DNA from 4 places in the Blastococcus sp. SYSU DS0617 genome. Region 4 is predicted to be linked to each of the others. Evidence: riboswitches for the same ligand, from Rfam matches in the RefSeq annotation. Region 4 holds a riboswitch; each other region holds the start of a gene.

Region 1 (4,495 bases), on a different contig from region 4:
TGCGCGGCTTCAGCGAGTCGCTGCGGCACGAGCTCGCCGACGACGAGGTCGGCGTCACCGTGGTCCACCCGGGCGGCATCCGGACGCGGATCGCCGAGAGCGCGCGCCTGGGTTCGGGGGTGGACCCCGCCGAGGTCGCGGAGGGCCGTGCGCAGATGGCCAGGCTGCTGCGCATCCCACCGGAGAAGGCCGCCGCGCAGATCGTGACCGCCATCGAGAAGCGCCGTCCCCGGCTGCTCATCGGTCTCAGCGCGCGGGTGCCTGACGCACTCGTGCGGCTGCGGCCGGGGAGCTACTGGCGGCTCGTCGCCCGGGGCATCGCCGCCCGGGGCTCCTCCGCCCGGGGCGGGGCGGCCACGCGAGACTGACCGGGTGACCGTCCCCGCCGAGTTCATCCGCGCCCACACCCGCCCCGTGCGTCCGTCGCTGGTGCCCGAGGTGCGGCTGCTGGTCGCCGCCGACGTCGTCGCGCTGTGGGAGGCGATGGCGGTGGAGCAGGGTCGGACCGCCCAGGAGCCGCCCTTCTGGGCGGCGGCCTGGCCCGGTGGTCAGGCCCTGGCCCGCTACGTGCTCGATCACCCGGAGGTCGTCGCGGGCCGCTCGGTGCTGGACCTGGGCGCCGGCAGCGGGCTGGTCGCCGTCGCGGCGGTCATGGCCGGCGCGACGCGGGTCGTGGCCAGCGAGATCGATCCCTTCGGGCTGGCCGCCATCCCGGAGAACGCGGCGCTGAACGGCGTGGCCGGGATCGAGCCGGTGGGCGATCTGCTGGGGGAGGGGCCGCCGTCGGTCGACGTCGTCCTGGCCGGCGACGTCTGCTACGACCGGATCATGACCGACCGGGTGCTGCCGTTCCTGGACGCCGTCCGGGCCACGGGCGCCGAGGTGCTGATCGGGGACCCCGGCCGGCCGTACCTGCCGCACCACCGGCTGGTCGAGGCCGCCGTCCACGACGTCGTCGACACCGAAGGCGGGCCTGCCCGCGTCCGCCGGACGACGGTGTGGCGGCTGCCGTGAATCCGTCCCGGCCGTGAACGGGAGATGCGTCACGTCGGTAAATACGTTCACGGCATTGTCACGAACCGATAACAGCCGTTACGTTGGCCCGGTCCGGCCGGCGGCTCCCTCACCCGAGGGTTCCGCGCCGGGCGCCGCCGAATCGCCCCGAGAGGCGAGCCGGGGACCCACCGACGTACTGGGGTGAATCCCGGCCCCGGACCTCCAGTCCGGGGCGGGGTAGGGCTGCTTCCCGCCCGAACCCGTCAGCTAACCCGGTAGGCGGCTCACGGAAGAACTGGACAGCCGCAGGCTCTCGCCGCCCCTGGGGGGCGGCTGCTCTGCTGCGCCCTGACCCCCGGAGCAGAACCTCCTCATGAACCTCCGCACCACCGTGAACGCACGTCTCCGCAACCGCCCGCCGCTGGGTGCCCGCCGGTCCGTCGCCCTCATCGGCGTGGCCACGGCCGGCGCCGTCATGGTCGGCGTCCTCTCCGCCGGGGAGCCCGAGGCGCAGGCCGTCGCGCAGACCGAGTCGATGAGCGTCGCCCAGCAGCTCGGCATCACGGCGGAGCCGGCGCCCGCGCTGGACACCGACGTCGTCGCGCCGCTGGAGAAGCTGGCCGCCAGCCGGAGCGCGCGGGACGCCGAGCAGACGGCCGCTGCGCTGAACCAGCTGGCCGCCGAGCAGGCCGAGCACGACCGCCGCGCGGCCGAGGAGGCCGCCCGGCTCGCGGCCGAGGAGGCGGCCCGGGTGGAGGCCGCCCGCGCCGCCGAGGCAGCCCGTGCCGCGGAGGCCGCCCGCGCCGCCGAGGCGGCTCGCGCCGCGGAAGCCGCCCGCGCCGCGGAGGCCGCCCGCGCCGCACGTGCCGCTCGCCCGGCCGCCCCCGCCCCCGCTCCCCGCGCGGCAGCGGCAGCACCCGCCGCGCCGTCGGGCTCCTACCAGAGCTACGCCCTGCAGAAGCTCGGCGGCAACAGCTCCCAGTTCTCCTGCCTCGAGAAGCTGTGGGGCAAGGAGAGCGGCTGGAACCCCAACGCGCAGAACCCGCGCAGCACCGCGTACGGCATCGCGCAGTTCCTGGACAGCACCTGGGCCGGCACCGGTATCGCGAAGACCTCCGACGGCTACCGCCAGATCGACGCCGGGCTGATCTACATCAACAACCGCTTCGGTTCGCCCTGCGGCGCCTGGTCGCACTCGCAGGCCAAGGGCTGGTACTGACCTGAGCCCCGCGGCCGGGATCGCGTGATCCCGGTGCCTCGACGCCACGGAGCCGCCGAGATCAGCTGATCTCGGCGGCTCCGTGCGTGCCGGGCTCAGCCGAGCAGCCCGGCCTCGGCCTTCGCGAGCAGCGCGGTGTGCACGGCGGAGTCGACGACGGCTGCGAACGCCGGGTCGGCCGCGTCCCGGGCCAGCACCGCCTCCAGCATGGCCGGGAAGGTGTCGGGGGCGACCGTCAGCACGAGGGTCCCGCCCGCAGCGAGGAAGCGCACCGCCCGCTCGCCCACCGGGACGTGCGTCACCGCGACCGCGCTCCCCAGGTCGTCGGAGATGACCGGGCCGGAGAAGCCCAGCTCCCCGCGCAGCAGGTCGCCGATGACCACCGGCGAGAAGGCCGCCCGGGAGGCCGGGTCGATCCGGCTGTAGGTCGCCGACGACATCATCACCATCGGCTCCGCCTCGGTCCGGGACAGCGTCTCCGCGAACGCGGTCACCTGGTCGTCCCCGGCCGTGGTGACCGCGTCGACGACGTCCGCGGTGTCGTCGGTGTTCCCGCGCACCAGGCCCAGCCCCGGGAAGTGCTTGAGCGTCGAGGTGACCCCTGCCGCCGCCAGTCCGTCGACGACGGCCGTCGCGGCCGGGACGACCTCCGCGCCGGTGCTGCCGTACTGCCGGTCGAAGAAGCCGATCGGGCCGTTGTCGGCCTCGGTGCCCGCCGGGACGACGTCGACCACCGGCGCGAGGTTGAGGTTCACGCCGGCGCCGCTCAGCCGGCGGCCCAGCTCGCCGGCGAGGTCCGCGAGCTGGTCGCCGGGCAGGTCGCCCTGGACCGTGGCGCTGGGCAGGCGCTCGAAGCCCTCGCCCTTGAGGGTCTGCACGCTGCCGCCCTCCTGGTCGACGGCGATCCACAGCCCCGGCCCGGTGTTCTGCTCCCGCCAGGCCGCGGTGAGCGCGGACAGCTGTGCCGCGGACTCCGTGGGCCGCCCGGCCAGGAACACCCCACCCGCGCCCTGCTCGACCAGCCGGGCGCCGGTGGCCAGGGAATCGGCGGGGACGCCGACCACGAACAGCTGCGCGACCTGCTCGCGGCGGTCCAGGCCGGCGAGCGCATCAGCCACCCGCGCCTCGGCGTCGTTCCCGGGAACCGGGGAGCCGGGCGCCTCCGACGGGGACGGGGACGGCTGCGCGGCGGAGGAGGAGGGAGCCGGGGTCGATGCGGAGCCGCCGGCGCCCGGCTCGCCCCCGCAGGCGGCCAGTCCCGCCGTGAGGGCCAGCACGGCGGTGGCGCGGACGGTCGGACGCATGGACGCTCCTCTCGGGATCGCCGCGGGGATCGCCGGGCGGCGACCGCTGCGGCCGGAGCCGATTGTGCCGTCCGGCGGCCCGGGACGGCCCGGCCCGGGGTGGTGTGGGCCGGTGCCGCCGCGGCCGGCCCCGGTCGCCCCGGGGCGTGCACCGGCATAGCGTCCGGGCATGACCGAGCAACGACCAGAACCCGAGCGGGGCGTGCCACCGGGCGGCCTCGTGGGCCGGTCCGTCGAGGAGTTCGTGCAGCAGCTCCGGAGCTTCACCGACCGGGCCCGGACCGTCGCCGGGTCGATGCCCGCCAAGCTGTCCATCCCGGCGCTGCCGAGCCCGCCGGGGGCCATGTCGGCCGCCCAGCTGCGGGCGGTCGCGGACATGGTGGCCGCACAGCGGGCCGGGATCGCGGGCATGCGCGCCCAGCTGGACGCCTTCGACCAGCAGTTGGCGGTCTTCGAGCGGATCCTCGAGCCGCTGGTCGAGTGGAGCGGCACCTGGGCCCGGCTCGAGGAGGCGGTGGGTGACCTGGTGCGGCGGGACGACGGGAACCCCGGGGAACCCGGGACGGATCCGGCCCGCTGATCAGTCCTCGAGCAGTTCCCCGGTGGCCACGAAGCGCGCGGCGACGTCGCGCACCTTGGTGTTCGTCTCCATCGACACGCGCGTCAGGGCCTGGAACGCCGCATCCGGAGTGAGCTTGAACCGCTCCATCAGGATGCCCTTGGCCTGGTCGATGACGCCCCGGGTGTCCAGGGCCGCCTGCAGGTGCTCGGCCCGCTCCACCGCCGCCGCGTAGAGGTAGGCGTTCGACACCGGGACGACGGCGTAGGCGGCGAACCGGCTCAGCAGGTCCCAGGTCCGCTGGTCGGCGCCGGTGAGCTTCCGGGCGTAGACGTTCAGCGCTCCGGACACCCCTTCGTGCCCGGGGAGCGGGACCGACAGCATGCTGTCGCAGCCGGCCTCCACCGCGAGCGCGGC
Region 2 (4,495 bases), on a different contig from region 4:
CCGGGAAGATCAGCGGGAGCAGGGTGGCGAAGGCGACGAACGACGGCACCCAGGTCCAGAGGGTGAGCCAGGCGGCCACCCGAAAGACCAGCGCCGGGTCGTCGCCGGCGCTGAAGCCGTGGACGGCGAGGCCGACGGACCCGGCGTAGATGCAGGCGAAGCAGCCGATGAGGGTCATGAGCTGCAGCACCCGGTGGCCCGGCACACGGCCGAGCAGCGCGGCGCCGACGATCGCCATGGCCGGACCGACCACCGGCTCCGGCGACGCGAAGAGGTCCACCTGGTCCGACGCCGGGGTGGCCAGACGCGCCCCCAGCCCGACGACCAGGTAGCCGATCGCGGCCGCGGCGGAGAGCCGGGCCGCCGTCGTGGCGGCCCGGCCCTTCTGCGTCGCGCGCTCCTCGACCACGGGCTCGTCCACCTCGCGGGCGACGCTAACCGACCTGATGGCTCCTGGTCAGGGGGTTGTCTCGTCGGTGCGACCGGTCCACCACTGGAGATCGGTCCGCTGCGCGATCGTGACGGCCAGGCCGAGAGAGGCAGCGGCGAAGAGCCAATGCGGGTCGACGGGTCCGGTCGGGAACCCGCCGAAGTCGAGGACCAGGAACACCAGCAGGACGACGGGGATCCAGATCGGCACCACGCGGGTGCGGAGGTAGCCGATCGAGGTGAGCAGCACCGAGCCGGCCATGCCGACCAGGAACGGCACCAGGATCAGCGCGGCGAGGGCGCTGGTCTGTGCGTCCTCGATCAGGGCGACCATCGCCGCACGGTCGGGCTGGTCGACGGCGGCGCGGTCGATGATCGAGACGGCGTGGATGCCGACGAAGCCGAGCGCGCCGACGAAGCCGAGGACCATGGCGGTGGTGCCCAGCCGCGGCATGCGCGGTCGGACGAGTTGCGCCATGGCGACCAGGCCCAGCAGCAGGAACGGAACGGCGATCGTGCCGACGACCAGCCCGACCGTGGCGAGCGTCGGGCGCTCGGCCCAGGCGTCCAGGCTGCCGGCGACCGATTCGCCCTGGCCGACGACCCTGCCGATCAGCGCCTCGGAGAGGTTGAGCGCGGCGCCGACGGTCAGGCAGACGATGGCGGTGCGCCGTCCGAAGGGTGCCGGCCGTGGGGCCGGCGGGTCGTGCGGCGCGGGTCGCGCGGGAGCCGGGGTCACGGGCTCAGCGGTCATGGGATCCACCTCCAACGCCTGGCGGGTCCCTCCCGCCCGGGCGAGGACCACGGTCGAGCGGGAGGTGTCCCGACGTCGTGAGGCGAGGGTCCTGATCTCGCCGGGACCGGTCCGCAGCGGAGTGATCTCGCGAGCGGGCGGAGACGGTGCGTTGCGCCACGCCGCCGGACCGAAGTAAGCGGCCGGTTGCGTTCCGCTAGGCACGTGTGCCGCCACGCCCGGAGCACCGTCGGCGTCCCCCGTGGTCGGCTCGCGAGTCGCCCGTCCGGAGCGGGTCCGCGGTGGTCCGGTAGTCGCTCGCAGAGACGCACGTCCGTCACTTTGTGACGGCCGGATGACCGACCTAGCGTCGTCGCGGTCCGGCCGAGGCCCCGTTCGTCACCGCCCCAGGTGACACCCGGTCGGACACCGCCGAACCGGCGCCGGACTCTTCTCGGCGCCGGGCCGGGGACCCACCGCAGTACTGGGGTGAAGCGCGATCCGGCTCCGCCGGTGGCGCCGGGCGATCTCCCCGTCCGAACCCGTCAGCTAACTCGGTAGGCGGTTGATGGAGAACAGGAGAACGCGTCGTCCATGACGACTACTCGCACGTCCACGATCACCCGCCGCTCCTTCCGCGGGGCAGCGCTCGCCCTCCTCACCGGCGCGGGAATCGCGCTCTCTCCGATGGCCGCCTCGGCGAGCCCCGCCCCCGGCGCCGTCGCCTCGCTGCCGTCCCAGGCATCGGCGCCGGCCCTCACCGCGGTCCCGGCCATCAACGGATGGTCGTCGTACGACACGGCGCTGGCCGCGGCGCACGTGGCGATGGGCCAGCAGGGCAAGCCGTACCGCTGGGGCGGCACGGGCCCCGGCGGCTTCGACTGCTCCGGGCTCGTCTACTCGTCCTTCCAGGCGGTCGGCGTCCACCTGCCGCGCACCTCCCGCGCCCAGTCGACGGCGGGGCACTACGTCAGCCGCGCCGACCTGCGGGCCGGTGACCTGATCTTCTTCTACTCCCCGGTGGGCCACGTCGGCATCTACCTGGGCTACGGCGTGATGGTGCACTCCTCGACCTACGGCAAGCCGGTCTCGATCGTGCCGGTGAGCTCGGTGCCGGGCTACAACACCGCCCGCCGGGTCGTCTGATCCGTCTCGCCCGGCCGGGTGCGCCCCCCGCACGGGGGGCGGACCCGGCCGGCGGTTCGTCGACGGGGCGACACGTCGATGTGCCGACAAGTCGACACAAAGCGCCAAACGGACGGCCCGGTTTCGGGGTGCTTACGCCGGAGCCGGAGAGGTTCGACGGCGTTAGCGTTACGGAGAGAGATCGGCCCGTACTGGTCCGTCACCACCCCGCTTCCCCTGGAGTGCTCCGTGTCCTCGTTCCGCCCCTTCCTCTCGCTGGTCCCCGACACCTCTCCGGCCGCTGACGAGTCGGCCTGGCCGCAGCCGTGGTCCGAGCCGGCCGCGGAGTCGTGGTCGGAGCCGTGGGCAGCGGCGCCGGCCGGCGGCGACGAGTCGTGGCGGCTGTCGGCGCTGTGCGGCGAGACCGACCCGGAGGCCTTCTTCCCGGAGAAGGGCGGCTCCACCCGCGACGCCAAGCGCGTCTGCACCGGGTGCGAGGTGCGGGCCGAGTGCCTGGAGTTCGCGCTGACCAACGACGAGCGCTTCGGCATCTGGGGCGGGCTGTCCGAGCGCGAGCGCCGGCGGCTGCGCCTGCAGCGCCGGGACGCCATCACCGCCTGACGCGTGGTCGCGACTCCCCGGCCCGTTCGGGGTAGGACGACGGGGTGACCTCTCCCCCGCCCGTCCTGCTGCTCGACGTCGACGGCGTGCTGAACGCGGTGCGCCCGGACCTCCCCGAGGGCTGGCAGCGCGGACGCTTCAACGGCTACGTGCTGTCCTGGGACCCCGCCGTCGTCGCCCGGCTGCGGGAGCTGCACGAGTCCGGCCGGGTCGAACTGCAGTGGCTGACCACCTGGACCGAGATGGCCGACCGGCTGCTGGCCGAGCCGCTGGGGCTGCCCCGCGGACTGCGCACGCACAGCCGGGACCTCCTGCCCACCGGGTTCGGTGGCGCGCTCGGCGGCGTCGCCGGGTGGTGGAAGCTGGCGGCGGCGCAGGCCGTCGCCGAGGCCGAACCCGGCCGGCGCATCGTCTGGATCGACGACGACCTCGCCGACCAGGCCGAGGACACCCGCGACTGGCTGGCCGCGAACGGCCAGGTGCTGGTCGTGGCACCGCACTACACGCGCGGGCTCACCCACGCCGAGCTCGACCGGATCGAGGCCTGGCTGGGCACCGCCGGCTGACAGTCCGGGAGCTCCGCGCGACCTCGCGCGGGAACCGGCTCACAGGTCGCCGACCTACCCTCGCGACCGACACCGACCAGAGGAGCAGCACCTCATGGGCTCCTACGAGCCGGATCCCCCACCGACCCGCCGGTTCCGCCGCGGCCCCGCCGGCCCGGGAAGGTCCGGGTACGCACCGCCGCCCGAGGACGACCGGTACGACCGGTACGCGCCGTCCGAGCACGACCGGTACGACGAGTACGGCCGGCCCGTGCGCCGGCCGCGGTTCGACCGGCCGCCGCCGTCGGGGAACGACTGGTACGGCGCTCCTCCCGTAGGCGACCGGTACGGCGCCCCTCCGGTGGGCGACCGGTACGGCGCCCCGCCCGCGAGGCCGTTCCCGCCCGACCGGCCCTTCCCGCCCGACGGGCCTGCGCCGGAGTCCGGTCGCCGCGGCCGGCGGGCCCGCACCGGCCGCCCGCGCCGCCGGATCGTGCGCCGGGTGGCGCGCGTGCTGGTGGTGCTCGCAGTCGTCCAGGCGCTGGTCGTCCTCTCGCTGCGCTGGGTGGACCCGCCGACGACGGCCTTCATGGCGGCCAACCCCGACGGCGCCATCCAGCAGTCGGTGCCGGTCGAGCACGTCTCCCGCACCTTCCTGGCGGCGGTCATCGCGCACGAGGACTCGGCACTGCCCACTCGTTCCGGCGCCTTCGAGTGGTCCGACCTGTGGGGCCGGGCGCAGGCGCACCTGGCCGGTGAGGACGACCCGTCGGGCTCCACGATCCCGCAGCAGGTGACCAAGAACCTCTTCCTCAACCAGGAGCTGAGCGCGTTCCGCAAGGGCGTCGAGGCGCTGATGTCGGTGGAGGTGGCCGCGCTGATCGACGACCGCCGGATGCTGGAGCTCTACGTCAACTACGCGCAGTTCGGCCCGACGATCTACGGCGTCTGCGCGGCCTCCTGGTACTACTTCGACGTCGCGCCGCGGGACCTGTCCCAGGCGCAGGCCGTGCGGATCGTCGGCCTGCTGCCCTCCCCCGGG
Region 3 (4,495 bases), on a different contig from region 4:
GTGCGGCGCGAGGCGTCGGAGACCAGCACGTCCTGGACCGGGGTGCCGTTCTCCTCGGCCAGGGCGAGCAGATCGCTGCGCAGCTGCCCGGCGGGCATCGGCTCGAAGCTGTTGAAGGCCGGCTCGACGAGGACCGGCCACAGGAAGGAGCCCACGACCACCAGCACGGTGGCGCCCGCGGCCGCGAAGGCCCACCACAGGCGCGAGGCCCGGCGGGCGAGCCAGACGAGGGCCACCACCGCCAGGGCGGTCAGGGCGGCGTCGATCGCCGTCGACGTCGCCACGTCCCGCACCCACAGCCCCCAGCTCCGGGTGGACAGCCCGTACCGGTGGCGGACCACCTCGCCGTAGGCCGACAACGGCAGGGTGACCAGCCGGCCGATCACGGCGAGAGCGAACACACCGAGCAGCACCTGCCAGCCCCAGCGCCACCGCCGGGGGGTGGGGAGCCCGCGCACCAGGCGCGCGCCGAGAGGCGTCAGGCCGAGCACGGCGGAGACGGTCAGCCCCAGCAGCAGGGAGGCGAGCGAGGCGGGCCGGATCGCGGCGGCGAAGGCCTCCGCGCGGTCGACCTGCTCGGCCGACAACCCGGCCGTCGGGTCGATCGGGGTCGCCCCGCCCGGCGGCTCCGACAGCGTCTGCCAGGGGGTGCCGACGGCGACGACGACGGCGAATGCGGCGAGGAGCACCACCGCGGTCGCCAGCGCAGCGCGACGGCCGGTCATCCGGCCTCCGTTGCGACGCCGGTCTGCCGGGTCCGCGGCGTCATCACCACGGGGCACCGGCACGCACGGCCTCGATCCTAGTGACGGCTCGCATCGCCCTCCCGCTCGTGGCCTTCCGGAGGCCCCGGACGGGCCACGACGACCGGACGACGAGGGCCGGCGACCTCCGCGCGGGAGATCGCCGGCCCTCGTCGAGCGGGTCGCGTGTCCGTCAGACGACGCGGCGGGCGCTGTTGTAGCTCGGGAAGGAGTCGACGTTGTCGACCTTCACCGGCTGGCTCGAGGTGGAGGCGTGCACCATCTTGCCGTTCCCGATGTACATGGCCACGTGGCTGACCGGGCTGTAGAAGAACAGCAGGTCGCCGGGCTGGAGCTCGCCCCGGGAGACCGGCCGGCCCATCTGCGACTGGCTGCGGCTGGAGTGCGGCAGCGAGATGCCCGCGGCGCGGTAGGCGTAGGACGTCAGGCCCGAGCAGTCGAAGGCGTCCGGCCCGCCGGCGCCCCACACGTAGCGGTCCCCGACCTGGGCCAGTGCGGTGTTCACCGCCACCTGGGCGGCACCGCTGGGCGCGGCAGCTCTCGGCGCGGGGGCCGCCGGGGCGCTGCTGCCCGCCGAGGAGGCGGCGGACGAGGAGGCGGCGGACGAGGGGGCGGTGCGCTCGGACCGCGAGGCCCGGGCCAACTGCTCGTCGGCGTGGGCGCGCTCGACGGCAGCGCGCTGTGCGGCGTCCAGAGCCGCGTACTGCCGCTGGTAGTCCGCGATCCTGACCTCGAGGTCGTCCTGCTTCGCCTCGATCTGCTCGACGCTCTCCTCGGCCTGCTCGCGAGCCTCCTGCGCCTCGGCGCGGGCGGCCTCGGCGCGCTCGGAGGCCTCGGCGACCTCGCCGACGGCGGCGTTGGTACGCCCCGCGATGGCGTCCAGCGTGCCGAGCTGGGAGACGAACTCGTCGGCCGAATCGCTGGTCAGCATGACGTCGAGCTGGGTGAGGGCCCTGCCGCCGCCGGTGTAGGCGGTGCGAGCCAGCTGGCGGATCCGCCCGTCGAGGGCAGCGCGCTCGACGTCGGCCGCGTAGGCGGCGAGGGCGGCGCTCTCCACGGCCGCCTGCTGGCGCTCGAGCTGCACCTTCGCCTCGTTCAGCTGCTCGGACACGACCTCCAGCTCGTGGCTGGCCTCGGCGACCATCTGCGCGGCCTCGGCGGTGCTGGTGGCGCGGCCCGGCTCCGCGGAGGCGGTGCCCGGGACCATGGTGAAGGTCAGTGCAGTGGTGGCCCCGATGAGCAGGCCGGCGCGGAGGCGGCCCACCCGGCGGGCGGAGCCGGCCGGAGGATCGGGGCGGAAGGGTGCGAGGACATGCGTCGGTGAAGCGTGCGGGGTCGCCACGAGCGGCGGCTCTCCATTTCTTCCTCGTCACCGCCTACCGAGTTAGCTGACGGGTTCGGGCGGGGAAGAAACGGCCCTATCTCCTGCTCACCGGCGGACCGGCCCTCACAGGAGAACTCACCCCAGGACTGCGGTGGGTCCCCGGTTCACCTCGGACGACCGGTCGGACGTCGTGCGGTGATTCGGCGGTGTCCGGCCGAGGCCACCCGTCTGCGGATGACGACCACCCGGTCGGACGCGACGACCCTACGTTCGTGATGTGTCCGTGACAAACGGAGACAGCAGTTAAACCTGTGACGAGAATCTCGACCCTCTCCGCGCGCCTCCACAGTGGCAGCCGAGAGTAGGGGTACAAGCACGGTCCGCAGCCACTGAGCTCGCCGGCGAGTGCGTCAGCCGGTACGTCGGTCGGGCGAGATCCCGCCGTCGTCGGCCGCCCCGGAGCCGTCGCGGTGACGCAGGGGCGGCACCAGCCCGTACTCGGCCAGCGCGCGGACGGCCCGGCGTTCGACGTCGTCGAACTCCACCACCACACCGGGCGGTGGCACGACGACGTCCTCGGCGGCCGGCGCGGGGCCGCCGCTGCGGGCGCGGCCGGCCATCGGCACCACGACCGGGTCGACGCCCTCCCACCCTGGTGGAGCACCGAGCAGCACGGTGACGACGCAGTCGGCGCAGCCGGCGCCCCGGACGGTGCAGGTATCGCAGTCGATGAGCATGTCTCTCCTCCGTGAGTCATGCGCACGGTAGGAGCGGCCACCGACAATCCCGTCCCGGACGGTCAGCTGCCTGCGTACTCCCAGTGCCACGGCTCCTCGCGACCGTTGCCCGGGTCGGCCCACGTCGGGTGCAGGAAACCGAACCGCCCGGCGTTGGCCGCCATCCAGCCGTACTGCGGCGTCCCGAAGGTCTCGATGCCGCCGCACAGGTCGACGGCCAGCCCCCAGCCGTGGTTGCTCGTCCCGGGGACCGCGGCCAGCGCGGGCTTCTCGCCGTAGAGCTTCACCTGGCCGGCGTAGGTCCGGTAGGAGTCGGTGATGCAGAGCGGCCCGCCGAACGCGGCGGCGTAGGCCGCCGACATGGCCCGGTAGGCCGCAGCGGCGTCGCAGCGCAGCGAGTGCCCCGCCGCGCCCAGCGGGCACATCGCGCTGGGCGGGATGAGCCCGTTGGGGTACCCGCCCCACTGCCGCGCCCCGCCGTAGCTGGGCGGGTAGACCGCGTTGCCGCACTCCACGCGCAGGGCGTCCCCCGTCGGCCCCGGCGCCACCGCGGGCGCGCGCCGACCGAGGCTCGGCCGGCCGACACCGAGCACCTCGTCGGCGGGCAGGGTGCGCACCACGACGGCGCCCGCCCTGGCGTCGGCCGCGAGCATGGTGCGCGGGTCGAGCGCGATCCCCACGTGCCCGAGCCCGGCCTCCGGGGTGCCGAGGAAGACCAGGTCACCGGGGAGCACGTCGGCGGCAGCGACCGGCGCCGTGACGGCGAAGAGCTCCGCCTGGCTCCCGGGCAGCGCGACGCCGGCCCGCCCGTAGACCGACTGCACCAGCGAGCCGCAGTCCCAGGACTCGGGACCGGCGGTACCGGGCGCGTAGGGCAGTCCCAGCGCGTCCATGGCCGCGGTCACCGCCGCGAGCGTCTCGGCGGGCAGCACGAGCAGGGATGCGGGCCGGCCGGGGAGCTGTGCGGCTCCGCGCTGGGCACCTCCGCCGGCGGCACCGACCGGCACCAGGCGCGCGGGCAGGCCGGCGGCGGGGTCGCCCAGCTCCGCCGACGGCGGCGGGACGATCCCGGCGGCGGTCAGCTGGTCGAGGTAGGCCCGCCAGCTCGCCGCCGTCCGGTCGTTGACCTCGACCTGCTCCCGCTGGAGCTGCGCCAGCTGGCGGTCCACCGCCCCGAGCGCGGCGTCCAGCTCGTCGGTCACCGCCGAGGCCGCCGCCTCCAGCTCGGCCACCCGGGCGCCCACCTCGTCGGCACGGGTCCGCGCCTGCTCGAGCGCTGCCGCGGCCTGCTGCTGCTGCGCGACGGCGGCCCGCCGCTGCTCCTCCGCCGCACCGATCACCGCGGCGGCGTGCCGGTCGACGACGTCGAGGAAGCTCATCGCCGACACCACGTCGCCGGGGTCCCCACCGCTGAGCAGCAGCGTCAAGGGCGTCAGCGCCCCGCCGTCGCGGTAGACGGCGGCGGCGTACCGGGCGACGAGCCGCTGGTGCCCGGCCAGCTCCCCTTCCGCGTCGCCGAGCACCGCCTCGGCGTCGGCCACGGCATCCTCGGCCGCGGCGAGCGACTCGCGCGCGGCCACGACCTCGCCCTGCTGCTCCTGGAGACCGCGCTGCACCTCCGAGGCGCGCTGCTGCAGCGCGTCCAGAGCGCGGCTGTCGAGGACGCCGGA
Region 4 (4,495 bases):
GGCCGCTCGCGTACCGGCGGCGGCACCGGCGGGAGCGGGAGCTCCGGTGCGGCCGGCGGCGGCGCCAGCACGTCCATGGCCGGATGGCTGCGGCGCGGCGCGCGCAGCGAGGCGAAGGACGGGATGGGTGGCGCCAGGGGCGATTCCCCCTCGCCGCTCCCCCGTCCGCGACCGGTCGTGGACACGGCTGGTTCCTCCAGGTCGGGTTCCGGGATCAGGGCGACAGCGGTGACGCGGTGGTCGCCCGGGGTCGTCGACACTAGTGCCGGCCCGCGCCGCGCCCGGCGCGGGTCGGCCCCCGCCGACGCGGCAGGCGTCAGCGGTAGTTCACGTGGACGTGGTCGAAGTGGTTCGCCGTCACGCCGCCGCGGTTCTCCATCTGCTTCCAGGAACCGCCCGGCGAGCTGAGCATCCGCTGCTGCCAGATGACGTAGTCCACGCCGAGCTCGTTCCAGTGGGCCACGTGGTAGGCCGCGATCGCGTCGCCGAGCGCCGCGTTCGTCATCACCATGTAGTCCACCGCGAGGCCGGAGGGGTGGCCGCCGGGATCGGCGGCGCTGGCGCGCGTGCCTCCGAGCGTGATCGAGCCGGCTCCCGGGACGTTGCTGACGACGGCGTCGGCAGCCGCCTGCGCCCGGGGGTTGATCGCGCCGGCGGTGTTGCTGATCCTGGCGCGGACGGTGGCGGCCACCGAGCCGGCGGCCTGCGCCACGGCGGCAGCCGGCGACGAGGGCGCGGGTCGCGCGGCAGCTCTCGGCTGATCGGCGGCGCGCTCGGCGGCGGCCGCCTCCTCGGCGGCCCGGCGCGCGGCGGCCTCGGCCTCGGCCTCGGCCTGCGCCTGGGCTGCTGCCGCGTCCGCCTCGGCGCGCCGCTGGTCGAGCACCGCCTGATCGGCCTCGGCCTGGGTGAGCAGTGCTGCGACCTCTGCGTCCTCACGGGCGCTGCGGCTGGCGGCGATCTCGGCCAGCGGCTCCAGCTCGCGCGTCACGTCCTCCGGAGCGGGCGTGGACTCGATGCCGAGCTGACGCGCCACGCTGACCGACTCCGTGCTCACCGCCTCGGCCTGGGCTGCCGGGCCGGTGCCGGCGGCCAGGTTCACCAGGAGCGCGCCGGCGGCGGCCACTCCCAGGTAGATGCCGGGTCGGCGGACGGCGGCCGGAGGACGGCGATGAGAGGTCGACGAACGGCGGGAGACGGTGGTGCGGGAGTGCATGTGCGCGGGTGCTCCGAAGGTGCGTGCAGCAGCGTCCGACCAGGGACGACGTGGGGCTGCGACGGGTGTGCGGTCGGCGAGGGCTGCGGCTCCGCGGTGAGCCGGGACGCCGGTGGGGTCACCGGAGAGCCGGTGCCCGGGCGTGCCGGGGTGGGGTCGTGTCGACCGGCGGACGCAGCCACGGTAACCACCGTTACGGATCCGTGACAATCGGCGACGGCGTGTCCGGGCGTGACACGCCCCTCACCACCGGGCACCCGGACGCTCCCGGCATCCGGCAGCTCGGGGCGGCGCGACCGAGCACCGCCGGCCGTCGCGATGCGCGACGGCCGGCGGTACGGCGGTACGGCGTCAGCGGTAGTTGACGTGGACGTGGTCGAAGTGGTTCGCCGTCACGCTGCCCCGGTTCTCCATCTGCTTCCAGGCCCCACCGGGTGAGCTGAGGTAGCGCTGCTCCCAGATGATGTAGGCCACGCCGAGCTCGTCCCAGTGGGCGATGTGGTAGGCGGTGATGGCGTTCCCGAGCGCGCGGTTCGACAGGACCATGTAGTCGAGCGCGAGGCCGGAGGGGTGGCCACCGGGGTCGGCCGCGCTGGCGCGCGTACCGCCGAGGGTGATCGAGCCGGCGCCGGGCACGTTGCTGACCACGGCGTTCGCCGCCGCCTGCACCTGCGGCCGGATCGCTCCGGCGTTGTTGGTGATCCGCGCGACGGCGCGTGCGGCGACCGGGGCGGGTGCCGGGAGGGCAGCCGGTGCCGGTGCAGCGGCCGGTGCGGGCGCCCGGGCCGCGGGCGGTGCCGGCGGTGCCGGTGCCGGAGCCCGAGGAGCGGGGGGCGCGACCGGAGCGGGCGGAGCGGGCGGGGCAGCGACAGGTGCGGCCGGCGGCGCTGCGGCGGCCGCCTCCTCGGCAGCGGCGAACGCGGCGGCGGCCTTCATCCCGGCCGCCTCCTCGGCAGCGGCGATCGCCGCGGCGGCCTTCATCCCGGCCGCCTCTTCCGCAGCGGCGAACGCGGCCGCCGCCTTCATCCCGGCCGCCTCCTCGGCCGCGGCGAACGCGGCCGCCGCCTTCATCCCGGCCGCCTCCTCGGCCGCGGCGAACGCCGCCGCCGCCTTCATCCCGGCCGCCTCCTCGGCAGCGCGCCGGGCGGCGGCCTCCGCCTCGGCGCGCTGCTGGTCCAGCGCGGCCTGGTCCGCGGCGGCCTGGGCGAGACCGGCAGCGGCCGCCGCGTCGTCCCGGCTGCTGCGGCTGGCGGCCAGCTCCTGGAGCGGCTCGAGCCGGTCCGCCGCGTCGTCCGGGGCGGTCGAGGCGTCGATCCCGAGCTGCCCGGCGACGCTTCCCGACCCGGAGGGGGCGGGAGCCGGCTCGACGCTCACGGCACCAGCGCCCACCGCGTCGGCCCGCGGGGCGACCTCGCTGCCGATGAGCGCGGTGGCCAGGACGAGGCCCGCGGCGGCGGACGCGAGGTAGGTGCCGGTGCGCACGCCGACCGGTCGACGGCGGCGCGGGGAGGAGTGCCGGCGGCGGGCGCCGGAGATCGTGGTGCGGACGTTCATGGGTGCGGGTGCTCCGAGACGTGGGGCAGCGACACCCCGGCACGGGGCGCGGCGCTGCACGAGTGGGATCTGCGGGACTGCACTCCGGGCACGCGCGCCTGCAGGCGGACGTGCGTAGGAGCGGTGGGCGCGGCTCAGCCGTGCGGGTGGACCCGCCGTCGGTGGTGGGTGCGGGCAGGTCCAGCGGCGGTGCAGGGGCGCGCCATCCGGCGGCTCTCCGTTCTTCCGATCCGCTTACCGGGTTAGCTGACGGATTCGGGCTCAGAAGTGCCCTACGCGCAACGGACACGTGCCCGGTGCGCGATTCACCCCAGTGCTGCGGTGGGTCCCCGGCTCACCGGCGCCCCACGGGGACGACGGCGACTCAGCGGCGTCCGCCGAACTCCCCGGGAGGGGGACGTGGCGACCGGCGGACACCATGACGGTAGGCACCGTTATGCATCCGTGACAAATGGCCAGGTCGTCGCCCCGATCGACGAGCCGGGCGCCCGTCGCGGCCCGTCTGCACCCGGCCGGGAGGGGCGGAACCAGCTCTCCCCGCCCTCCGGTGCCCCTGGAGCGCGACGGGAACCAGCGGCCGGATAGGAGCGCCGGGGTCCGGCCGCCGGCTCCGAGCGCCGGTGTGCGCCGGCCGGGCTCAGAGGCGGCGCAGGACCGTCATCGCCTGGGACGCCATCCGCGCCTCGCCCAGGGCGTTGGGGTGCACGACCACCGGGTTGGTGCCTCCGACGACCGGCTCCACCCAGCGGACCCCGAGCGGCTGGCAGGCGTCGTGCCCCTCCGACACCCGGCTCATGTCCACGTAGGTCACGCCCGTGGCTTTGGCCGCCCGGCGGATGGCGTCGTTCAGCGTGGCCTGCACGCCCCGCAGGTACGGGACGTCGCCCTCCGCGACGGGCATCTGCGGGAAGCAGCCGCCGGTGGCCGGCAGGATCGACGGGTAGCCGAGGATCGCGACCTCGGCGCGCGGGGCCTTGGTCCGCACCGCCCGGAGCACCTGGACCAGCGACGGGTACGTGGTGCTGCGGATGGTGTCCTCGAAGGAGGAGCCGTACCGGTCGCGGCACGGGCTCCCCCGGCCCAGCGTGGAGAGCCCCGCTGCGCCGCAGCGGGTGATCGAGTCGATGAACACGCCGCTGTCGTTGCCGCCGATGGTCATCGTGATCACCTGCGTGTCGCGGGTGACCGCGTCCAGCTGCGGCGCCACCCCCGGGTACTGGGCGGCGAGGTAGTCACCGGTGTCCGCGCCCCCGCACGTGACGTCGGTGAGCCGGGCACCGGTGGCCGCGGCGATGACGTGCGGGTAGTTGGCCGTCGAGCGCAGGCACTGCGGCGGGGCGGTGAGGTCGGCCGGCAGGACGCCGGACGCCGCGCTGTAGGAGTCGCCCAGCGCGACGTAGCGGACCGGGCCGTTCCCGCCGTGCGCCTGCACCGGTGGCGCGACCAGCACGAGGGATACGAACAGGGCCGACAGGACGGCGGCGAGACGGCGCACGGAGCAGCTCCGGAGGGGGGCGTGGACAGGCCGCACGGGACAACGACGGCCCGATCCCGGAGTTACGCCCGTCACACCGGCGAGCGTGGGACGTACCCCTTCCGGATGTCCGTGGGCGGTCCGGAGGCCTCCCGGCGTACATCAGCGGTAACACGCCTGACACCATCACCGAACGATTTCCCGATCAGGGGTCCACACCACTCCCTCGCAGAGTGGCGCGGTGGCTGGATCGT

What was found. A riboswitch is a leader RNA that binds a small molecule or an ion and turns the genes downstream of it on or off. The one in region 4 is predicted to bind cyclic di-AMP.
Region 1: another riboswitch for cyclic di-AMP. It lies ahead of ACI793_RS17965 (aggregation-promoting factor C-terminal-like domain-containing protein); the one in region 4 lies ahead of ACI793_RS13765 (hypothetical protein).
Region 2: another riboswitch for cyclic di-AMP. It lies ahead of ACI793_RS13320 (C40 family peptidase); the one in region 4 lies ahead of ACI793_RS13765 (hypothetical protein).
Region 3: another riboswitch for cyclic di-AMP. It lies ahead of ACI793_RS12745 (C40 family peptidase); the one in region 4 lies ahead of ACI793_RS13765 (hypothetical protein).

What each region holds. Positions count from the first base shown of each region.
Region 1 covers NZ_JBJHAO010000021.1:30,274-34,768, forward strand. The annotation lists gene ACI793_RS17955 (SDR family NAD(P)-dependent oxidoreductase) at 1-368, shown strand, start outside; gene ACI793_RS17960 (class I SAM-dependent methyltransferase) at 373-1,014, shown strand; cyclic di-AMP (ydaO/yuaA leader) riboswitch at 1,140-1,293, shown strand; gene ACI793_RS17965 (aggregation-promoting factor C-terminal-like domain-containing protein) at 1,370-2,215, shown strand; gene ACI793_RS17970 (glycoside hydrolase family 3 N-terminal domain-containing protein) at 2,311-3,519, opposite strand; gene ACI793_RS17975 (hypothetical protein) at 3,689-4,099, shown strand; gene ACI793_RS17980 (ANTAR domain-containing protein) at 4,100-4,495, opposite strand, start outside.
Region 2 covers NZ_JBJHAO010000011.1:50,680-55,174, reverse strand. The annotation lists gene ACI793_RS13330 (sensor histidine kinase) at 1-421, opposite strand, end outside; gene ACI793_RS13325 (hypothetical protein) at 458-1,183, opposite strand; cyclic di-AMP (ydaO/yuaA leader) riboswitch at 1,583-1,741, shown strand; gene ACI793_RS13320 (C40 family peptidase) at 1,757-2,308, shown strand; gene ACI793_RS13315 (WhiB family transcriptional regulator) at 2,537-2,908, shown strand; gene ACI793_RS13310 (HAD domain-containing protein) at 2,953-3,474, shown strand; gene ACI793_RS13305 (transglycosylase domain-containing protein) at 3,569-4,495, shown strand, end outside.
Region 3 covers NZ_JBJHAO010000010.1:83,647-88,141, reverse strand. The annotation lists gene ACI793_RS12750 (M48 family metallopeptidase) at 1-725, opposite strand, end outside; gene ACI793_RS12745 (C40 family peptidase) at 937-2,028, opposite strand; cyclic di-AMP (ydaO/yuaA leader) riboswitch at 2,123-2,304, opposite strand; gene ACI793_RS12740 (hypothetical protein) at 2,499-2,825, opposite strand; gene ACI793_RS12735 (D-alanyl-D-alanine carboxypeptidase family protein) at 2,888-4,495, opposite strand, start outside.
Region 4 covers NZ_JBJHAO010000012.1:5,551-10,045, reverse strand. The annotation lists gene ACI793_RS13775 (hypothetical protein) at 1-185, opposite strand, end outside; gene ACI793_RS13770 (hypothetical protein) at 317-1,213, opposite strand; gene ACI793_RS13765 (hypothetical protein) at 1,565-2,767, opposite strand; cyclic di-AMP (ydaO/yuaA leader) riboswitch at 2,984-3,147, opposite strand; gene ACI793_RS13760 (SGNH/GDSL hydrolase family protein) at 3,405-4,262, opposite strand.